DNA from 3 places in the Hungatella sp. SB206 genome. Region 1 is predicted to be linked to each of the others. Evidence: a T-box and tRNA genes for the amino acid it is inferred to sense, from the RefSeq annotation. Region 1 holds a T-box; the other regions hold tRNA genes.
What was found. A T-box is a leader RNA that pairs with one kind of tRNA and senses whether it is charged. The one in region 1 lies ahead of leuS (leucine--tRNA ligase), so its partner is inferred to be a tRNA-Leu.
Positions count from the first base shown of each region.

Region 2: it encodes a tRNA-Leu, which carries the amino acid that the T-box ahead of leuS (leucine--tRNA ligase) is inferred to sense. The anticodon was not compared.
Region 3: it encodes a tRNA-Leu, which carries the amino acid that the T-box ahead of leuS (leucine--tRNA ligase) is inferred to sense. The anticodon was not compared.

Region 1 covers NZ_CP096603.1:2,970,583-2,972,840, reverse strand. Annotated here, with positions in the region: gene leuS (leucine--tRNA ligase) at 1-770, opposite strand, end outside; T-box leader at 888-1,136, opposite strand; gene M1L66_RS12915 (CPBP family intramembrane glutamic endopeptidase) at 1,213-2,118, opposite strand.
Region 2 covers NZ_CP096603.1:6,228,594-6,230,851, reverse strand. Annotated here, with positions in the region: gene M1L66_RS27645 (Cthe_2314 family HEPN domain-containing protein) at 1-776, opposite strand, end outside; tRNA gene M1L66_RS27640 (tRNA-Leu) at 1,021-1,100, opposite strand; tRNA gene M1L66_RS27635 (tRNA-Lys) at 1,518-1,590, opposite strand; tRNA gene M1L66_RS27630 (tRNA-Gln) at 1,595-1,666, opposite strand; tRNA gene M1L66_RS27625 (tRNA-His) at 1,713-1,788, opposite strand; tRNA gene M1L66_RS27620 (tRNA-Arg) at 1,829-1,902, opposite strand; tRNA gene M1L66_RS27615 (tRNA-Gly) at 1,906-1,976, opposite strand; tRNA gene M1L66_RS27610 (tRNA-Pro) at 2,031-2,105, opposite strand.
Region 3 covers NZ_CP096603.1:1,180,146-1,182,403, reverse strand. Annotated here, with positions in the region: gene M1L66_RS05225 (DUF6783 domain-containing protein) at 1-199, shown strand, start outside; partial or broken gene M1L66_RS05230 (DUF6783 domain-containing protein) at 1-22, opposite strand, end outside; gene M1L66_RS05220 (linear amide C-N hydrolase) at 263-1,087, shown strand; tRNA gene M1L66_RS05215 (tRNA-Leu) at 1,143-1,228, opposite strand; tRNA gene M1L66_RS05210 (tRNA-Val) at 1,251-1,323, opposite strand; tRNA gene M1L66_RS05205 (tRNA-Asp) at 1,397-1,470, opposite strand; tRNA gene M1L66_RS05200 (tRNA-Ile) at 1,499-1,572, opposite strand; tRNA gene M1L66_RS05195 (tRNA-Thr) at 1,686-1,758, opposite strand; tRNA gene M1L66_RS05190 (tRNA-Glu) at 1,796-1,867, opposite strand; tRNA gene M1L66_RS05185 (tRNA-Asn) at 1,917-1,989, opposite strand; rRNA gene M1L66_RS05180 (23S ribosomal RNA) at 2,104-2,258, opposite strand, start outside.

The DNA of each region.
Region 1 (2,258 bases):
ATGAAGGTCGCGCCGTACAGCGTATCCGGCCTAGTCGTATAGACTTTAATCGCGTCTTCCCGTCCGTCCACTTTGAAATCCACTTCTGCGCCGTAGGACTTGCCGATCCACTCTGTCTGCATCTTCTTGACCTTCTCCGGCCAGTCCAGCTTATCTAAGTCATCCAGCAGGCGGTCCGCGTAGGCGGTAATCTTTAACATCCACTGCCTTAAGTTTTTCTTCGTAACCGGTGTCTGGCAGCGTTCACAGCAGCCGTTCACCACCTCTTCGTTGGCAAGGCCTGTCTTACAGGAGGGGCACCAGTTAATCGGGAATTCCTTCTCATAGGCCAGCCCCTTCTTAAACATCTGAACAAAGATCCACTGCGTCCATTTATAGAATCCGGGGTCGGTCGTGTTGACCTCCATATCCCAGTCATATACCGCGGCGATCTCATTAATCTGACGCTTGATGTTGGCTACATTTTCAGCCGTGGATTTGGCCGGATGAACGCCCATCTTGATCGCATAGTTTTCCGCCGGAAGGCCAAAGGCATCCCAGCCCATCGGATGGATGACGTAATGTCCCTTTAAAATCTGATACCTGCTCCAGACGTCGGAGATCACATATCCCCTCCAGTGTCCCACATGAAGTCCGCTCCCCGACGGATACGGAAACATATCGAGACAGTAATACTTCGGTTTCTTCCCGTCATTGATATTTACGGGATTCTTTTTCCAGTTTTCGCGCCACTTCTTTTCAATTGCGCTGTGATTGTATGATGATGCCATAACAAACCATTCTCCTTCCTGATAAAAAATAAAATCCGGCTCCCTGGAATTCCGTAGGACAAACTTTCTTAGAAATAAAAAACGCGTCTCCACCGTCCAGGCCGCTCAGGCCATAACGATAGAGACGCGGATTCCTTCCACGCGGTACCACTCTATTTCATACAGAAGCTGTATGCACTTATCGGATACGCATTCATATCCTTCCCCCGATAACGGCTGGGATGCCGGCTGCACCTACACAAAAGCATCGCTTCCTTCAGTGAGCAACTCCAAGGCGAGTTCAGCCATCCTTCCCAACCGGCTCGCACCATACGCCGGCTCTCTGCATGTTCCAGACCGCTTACTGTTCCTCTTCACAGTATTTATGCTGACCATAAATGTATCACACTTGTGGGAACGTGTCAACCGCTATTTATCATTTCCCTGCAACTCCCACTCCTGCTTATGAAAACAGAAACAGTCCCACGGAGACAAAGAAAAAGAGGATCATGCCCAGATTTAAAAACAGGGTCTCAAACCGCCTTCCTCTCGGGATCGCCAGCATCGCGGGTTTTAAGTGGATCTCACGGCGGTAAAGGATCAGGAATACAACTCCCAGCACAACGGCCGCAATCATGAAGATGCCATAGGCCATGGCAAACCAGATATTATCTGCTGCATGAAGCGCTACAATCGATCCCATAAAATTGATCACCGCATGGAATATTACGGTATAACGCAGCTTTCCCGTGTTGATGTAGACGTATGCAAATACGACCCCCAGCCCGAAGGCATAGAAAAACTGATAAAAATTTCCATGGCTGAGCCCGAATAAGACACCCGACAGAACGATAGCCACCCGGTCGCCGTAATGAGCCACCCGGTCGATCAACAGCTTCCGGTACAGAAGCTCCTCAAATATGGGAGCCGCCACCACCGTCAACAGGAAAATTACCCACGTATCCAGATTCTCGATCAGCTCATTTACCGGATTTAAGAGAGGCTTGCCCTGGATTCCATTCACGATGCTCATGAGGACGGTTCCTATAATATTTCCAATGTACATAATGCTGATGCAGGCAAAAAAAGCAACCACCAGCCGCCCCGCGCCGAACGGCTGCCTCTGCGGCCTGCACGGCGTTCTCATGTCTTTCACAATGAGCCAGCATATCAGCGTTCCGAACAAATACATGGGAATCGAGCCCAGGAGCACGATCCACGTATTCCAGTCCCCCTTCCACCCCATTTTACCAAGAACTCCGAGTATCAGCCCCGCCTCCGCCTGCACCATAAGTCCCACCAGCAGAAATGCCGCGTATCCCACTCCGAGCCTTGAACACGTTTTCTTTATTTCTCTTAAGTAATCCATCCGGTCACTACCTCCTGACTCTTCTTACCATCACGATTCCAAGTTTATCACATCTGTCTCATGTTGACAAGAAATCTCAGGGGAAAGGAGAAAACCTGCGCAGGCCGGGGTAACAGTTCACTCCCCGCCTGGGGCTCCGC
Region 2 (2,258 bases), 3.3 Mb from region 1:
TTCCAATACTCCGAATCTTCAATTTCTTTTCCACATGGCATTATTGTAATAACTTTGAGTAAAATGAAATTATTGTTACGATATTCATGCATCTCATTTATGACCTGATTTAATAAATCAATTAATTTGAGAACATCCATTACAACAAAATTCAAATTTTCAAACGGATGTTTTGGAAAAAAGTATTCCATTTGAGGCTGAATTTTACCATTTATATTCCTATGAAAAAAATAAGAAGATGTTGCCTCAACAGAGTGAGTAAAAGAATTCCTTAAAGTTTCTCTAACCATTTTGTGGTCAGAACTATTGATATAATTTAAAATACCGTTGACCTTATCAACACCAATTTTATTTTTATTTTCCCTCAAAAACTTGTAAATACTAATATTATCACTTTCTGAAAATCCGCACTCATAAAATTCATTAAGTAGTTGCCGAAATATATCCCAAAGTACTAAATTACGGTAAACAGCATCTTCCAGATAATATGAGTATAGTTCTTTGTTATCTGTTTCTTCTAAAGGCCATGTCATAGCTTCAGCATATTTTAAGCACCTTGTTAAAGCATATTTAACATTTTTAATCACTTGATTTGAACGAATAATCCACTCAATACAGTTTCTAAAATGAATCATTTCATCAGTTAACTGTAGTTGCTCTTCTTTATATAATCTACATTCATTTAAACTATCTATTTTTTCCAATTGTCCCTCTAAATATTGAATAATTTCTTTATCGTTTCTAAATGTGTTTAAATCCATAATCTCTCCCTCCATACAATCACTCCCTATTACATCAATTTTTGTCGTGTAAGAATTGTTATTTAATTGTACCATATAAAAGAAAAAAAGACTTGATACATAAATTTATTTTTAATAGCTTCCTAAAATTTAACTCCGTTAATAGATTAAAAAGCGGCGGTATCACTCACGATACCGCCGCTTTTGCTTTGCACTAAAAATAAATTAAAAATCCGAAGCCGTCCCCTATTGGAACCGGGTTCGGATTATCATGATTCAGTGCGGGTAACAGGACTTGAACCTGCACGGTCTCCCACCAGAACCTAAATCTGGCGCGTCTGCCAATTCCGCCATACCCGCTGACACCAATGGATGATACCATCTGAGGGCGGAAATGTCAAGAATTTATAATTAAGCTTTGTGAGCACCTTTGCGGATAATCGGATAGATTTCCAATGCCAGCAGTGAGAATACTACGATATATGCTAAATATGTCATATGTAACACCTCTCTTTCTTTGATACCATTATTATATACAGGAGGAGGAAAAAGGGCAATCCGCATAGTATCTAAAAAATATTTAGGAAAATACTAGATTGAATACAGAATATACAAAAATATTTAGGTAGCCTAAAAGTTTTTTAGGTGCCGTATGTTGCGTCGCACAGAGTGATAAAATAATGTCAAATGAGAACGTAAAAAGAGGAAGCTTTACTCCACAAAAAAAAGTCGTACTCGACGACTTTTTTGGATGGTCTTTACATACCATATCATTACTGAGACACCGGGGACTCGAACCCCGGACAACTTGATTAAAAGTCAAGTGCTCTACCACCTGAGCTAGTATCCCAAAGCTGGGCCAGCCAGATTCGAACTGGCGACTGCAGGAGTCAAAGTCCTGTGCCTTACCGCTTGGCGATGGCCCAATATCGTATGATAATTCCAGATAAAAAAAAATTCCCTATAAGGGAAAGGTGAGTAGAGGGATTCGAACCCTCGGCCTCCAGAGCCACAATCTGGCGCGATAACCAACTTCGCCATACCCACCATAAACAAATCGCACACATCGCTGGTTAATTGATGTGAAACGAGCCTGAAGGGATTTGAACCCCCGACCCACGGCTTAGAAGGCCGTTGCTCTATCCAACTGAGCTACAGACTCACAAGCGGGTGATGGGAATCGAACCCACGTATCTAGCTTGGAAGGCTAGTGTTCTACCATTGAACTACACCCGCAGATAAACATGAGAGACAGTAGTTAAAATAACAAATGTTATCTTTTTACTATCATCGGGGTGACAGGATTCGAACCTGCGACCTCCTGGTCCCAAACCAGGCGCTCTAGCCAAGCTGAGCCACACCCCGTAAACAGAATTTCTCTGTAATTTTTATCCACCGTCTCGCGACGCAAGAGTTATTATATACGATACTGCAAAACTTGTCAACCGTTATTTGAAAAAAATAAAAAAAAGTAGCAGTTCAGCCTTAGCTTCCAGCTGCCGCTTCCCGGTCCGGCGC
Region 3 (2,258 bases), 1.8 Mb from region 1:
CGGCGTAGTGGGCTACGTTAAGCGAATTCGGGGCAAATCTCCCGCGAAATGGGGCGTGCAGATGGCAGAAATGAATTTTCAAACAGGCCCTAGACAAAGACCGGTTCACGTCATGGTTGGCTGCCTTTTAAAGCTCAAGCCTGCGTGGAACATTTTAGAATCAGAAACATGTTGTAGGTTGAACCTTCAATATGCCTGATGATATCATATAGTTAGAAGCCATATAATATCACAAACTTATGTATGAAAAGGAGATTTCAAAATGTGTACAAGTTTTGCAGTATACCATCAAAAAAAGGCTGTTTACGGAATGAATTTCGATACCGATGAAATTGATTTAAAACTAATAGTCAACAGTTATCATGATAAGAACTTATTTTACTTTTCAGCCCTGTTAGAAAACAAATACAGGGATATCGCCGGTATGAACAGTGAGGGGCTTTTTATCTGTACGCAGGCCGTAGAATATGGTCCAGGCTTTCAGTCAGGCTGTGACGAAAATGATTGGTATGCCTTTGATATTCTTGATGAAGTGCTAAAGATAACAAGAAAATCATCAGAATTTTTTGAAATTCTCAATAAAAGAGTAATCTCCTATCCCAGAAATCCATTATTCCCCAATTTAGGACTGCATACTATGATTGCTGATAAAACCGGGGATGCATTTATTCTGGAAGAGGGAAATGATACAAACAGAATAACCCCTGTTTCGGGTGATTTTATTGTCATGACTAATTTTCCAAACGGGAATTTTAAGGAAGCAGATTATAATAGGGTATATGGGATCGGAGCTGACAGATATATTTGTGCTTATGAATATATACAGAATCATATTCATAGCTTTGGAATCAATGAAGCCTTCGAAGCTTTAAACAAGACCAGCCAGAAGAATACGCTCTGTTCAATCGTATATGATCCCTTAGAGAACGAAATTTATATCAGTTTTAAGAAAGATCTGAGCAAACGATGGAAAATCTCTATGATCGAAAAAACAATCCAGTCAACGGATGGATTTTTGAGCAGCAATAAAATCCAACTTACAAACGAAGAGATACTTGTGAATGATCTTATTCGCTTATATAAGTGAGAACCAAAAAAGCTTGAAACTCTCTTAAACAGAGACTTTCAAGCTTTTTTATTAATGCCGGCGACCGGAATCGAACCGGTACGGGCGATTAGGCCCGCAGGATTTTAAGTCCTGTGCGTCTGCCAGTTCCGCCACGCCGGCATATCATGATTTCTCATGAAAATGGGACCTACAGGGCTCGAACCTGTGACCCTCTGCTTGTAAGGCAGATGCTCTCCCAGCTGAGCTAAGATCCCGTTTTTGTAACATGCTGTGAAACGATACAACATATGCTGGTAGTGAATGCTGCATCAAAATGTTTCATGCAAACGACCCGGATGGGATTCGAACCCACGACCTCCGCCGTGACAGGGCGGCGCTCTAACCAGCTGAGCCACCAGGCCAGATTTCAAATATTTAGTTCAGTGTTAGTGGACCTTCGGGGACTCGAACCCAGGACCGACCGGTTATGAGCCGGTTGCTCTAACCAACTGAGCTAAAGGTCCAAACATAAATATAGTATGGTAACACTATGCTCAATGTCGCGTAAAATACACGCTCGTTTCGCAAGTGTGCTTAATTGCTAAGTTTGAAAGAACCTCACTAAACAATTAATGCAAGCCGATGATCGGACTCGAACCGATAACCTGCTGATTACAAATCAGCTGCTCTGCCAATTGAGCCACATCGGCATTCTCATTCCTCCCTGCATATGCCTGGTGGAACAAATGACCCCAACGAGATTCGAACTCGTGTTACCGCCGTGAAAGGGCGATGTCTTAACCGCTTGACCATGGGGCCTTATAAATTCGTATCTGCTGAGTCTGAAATACAAAGAAGTATTTCAAAACTCCCCGAGTAGGACTTGAACCTACGACAGCGCGGTTAACAGCCGCGTGCTCTACCGACTGAGCTATCGAGGATTATTATACCATGAGGTATCCTCTATTTCAAGGCATATACCCTCAAAACCACACATTGTACATATCTTTCATCCGTTCTTATTTCCTCTGCCATTTCTGACAACCTAAACCAACTTGGTTAAGCCCTCGACCTATTAGTGACAGTCAGCTACACATGTTGCCATGCTTCCACCTCTGCCCTATCTACCTCGTCGTCTTCAAGGGGTCTTACTCTTGCGATGGGATATCTCATCTTGAGGGGGGCTTCACGCTTAGATGCCTTCAGCGTT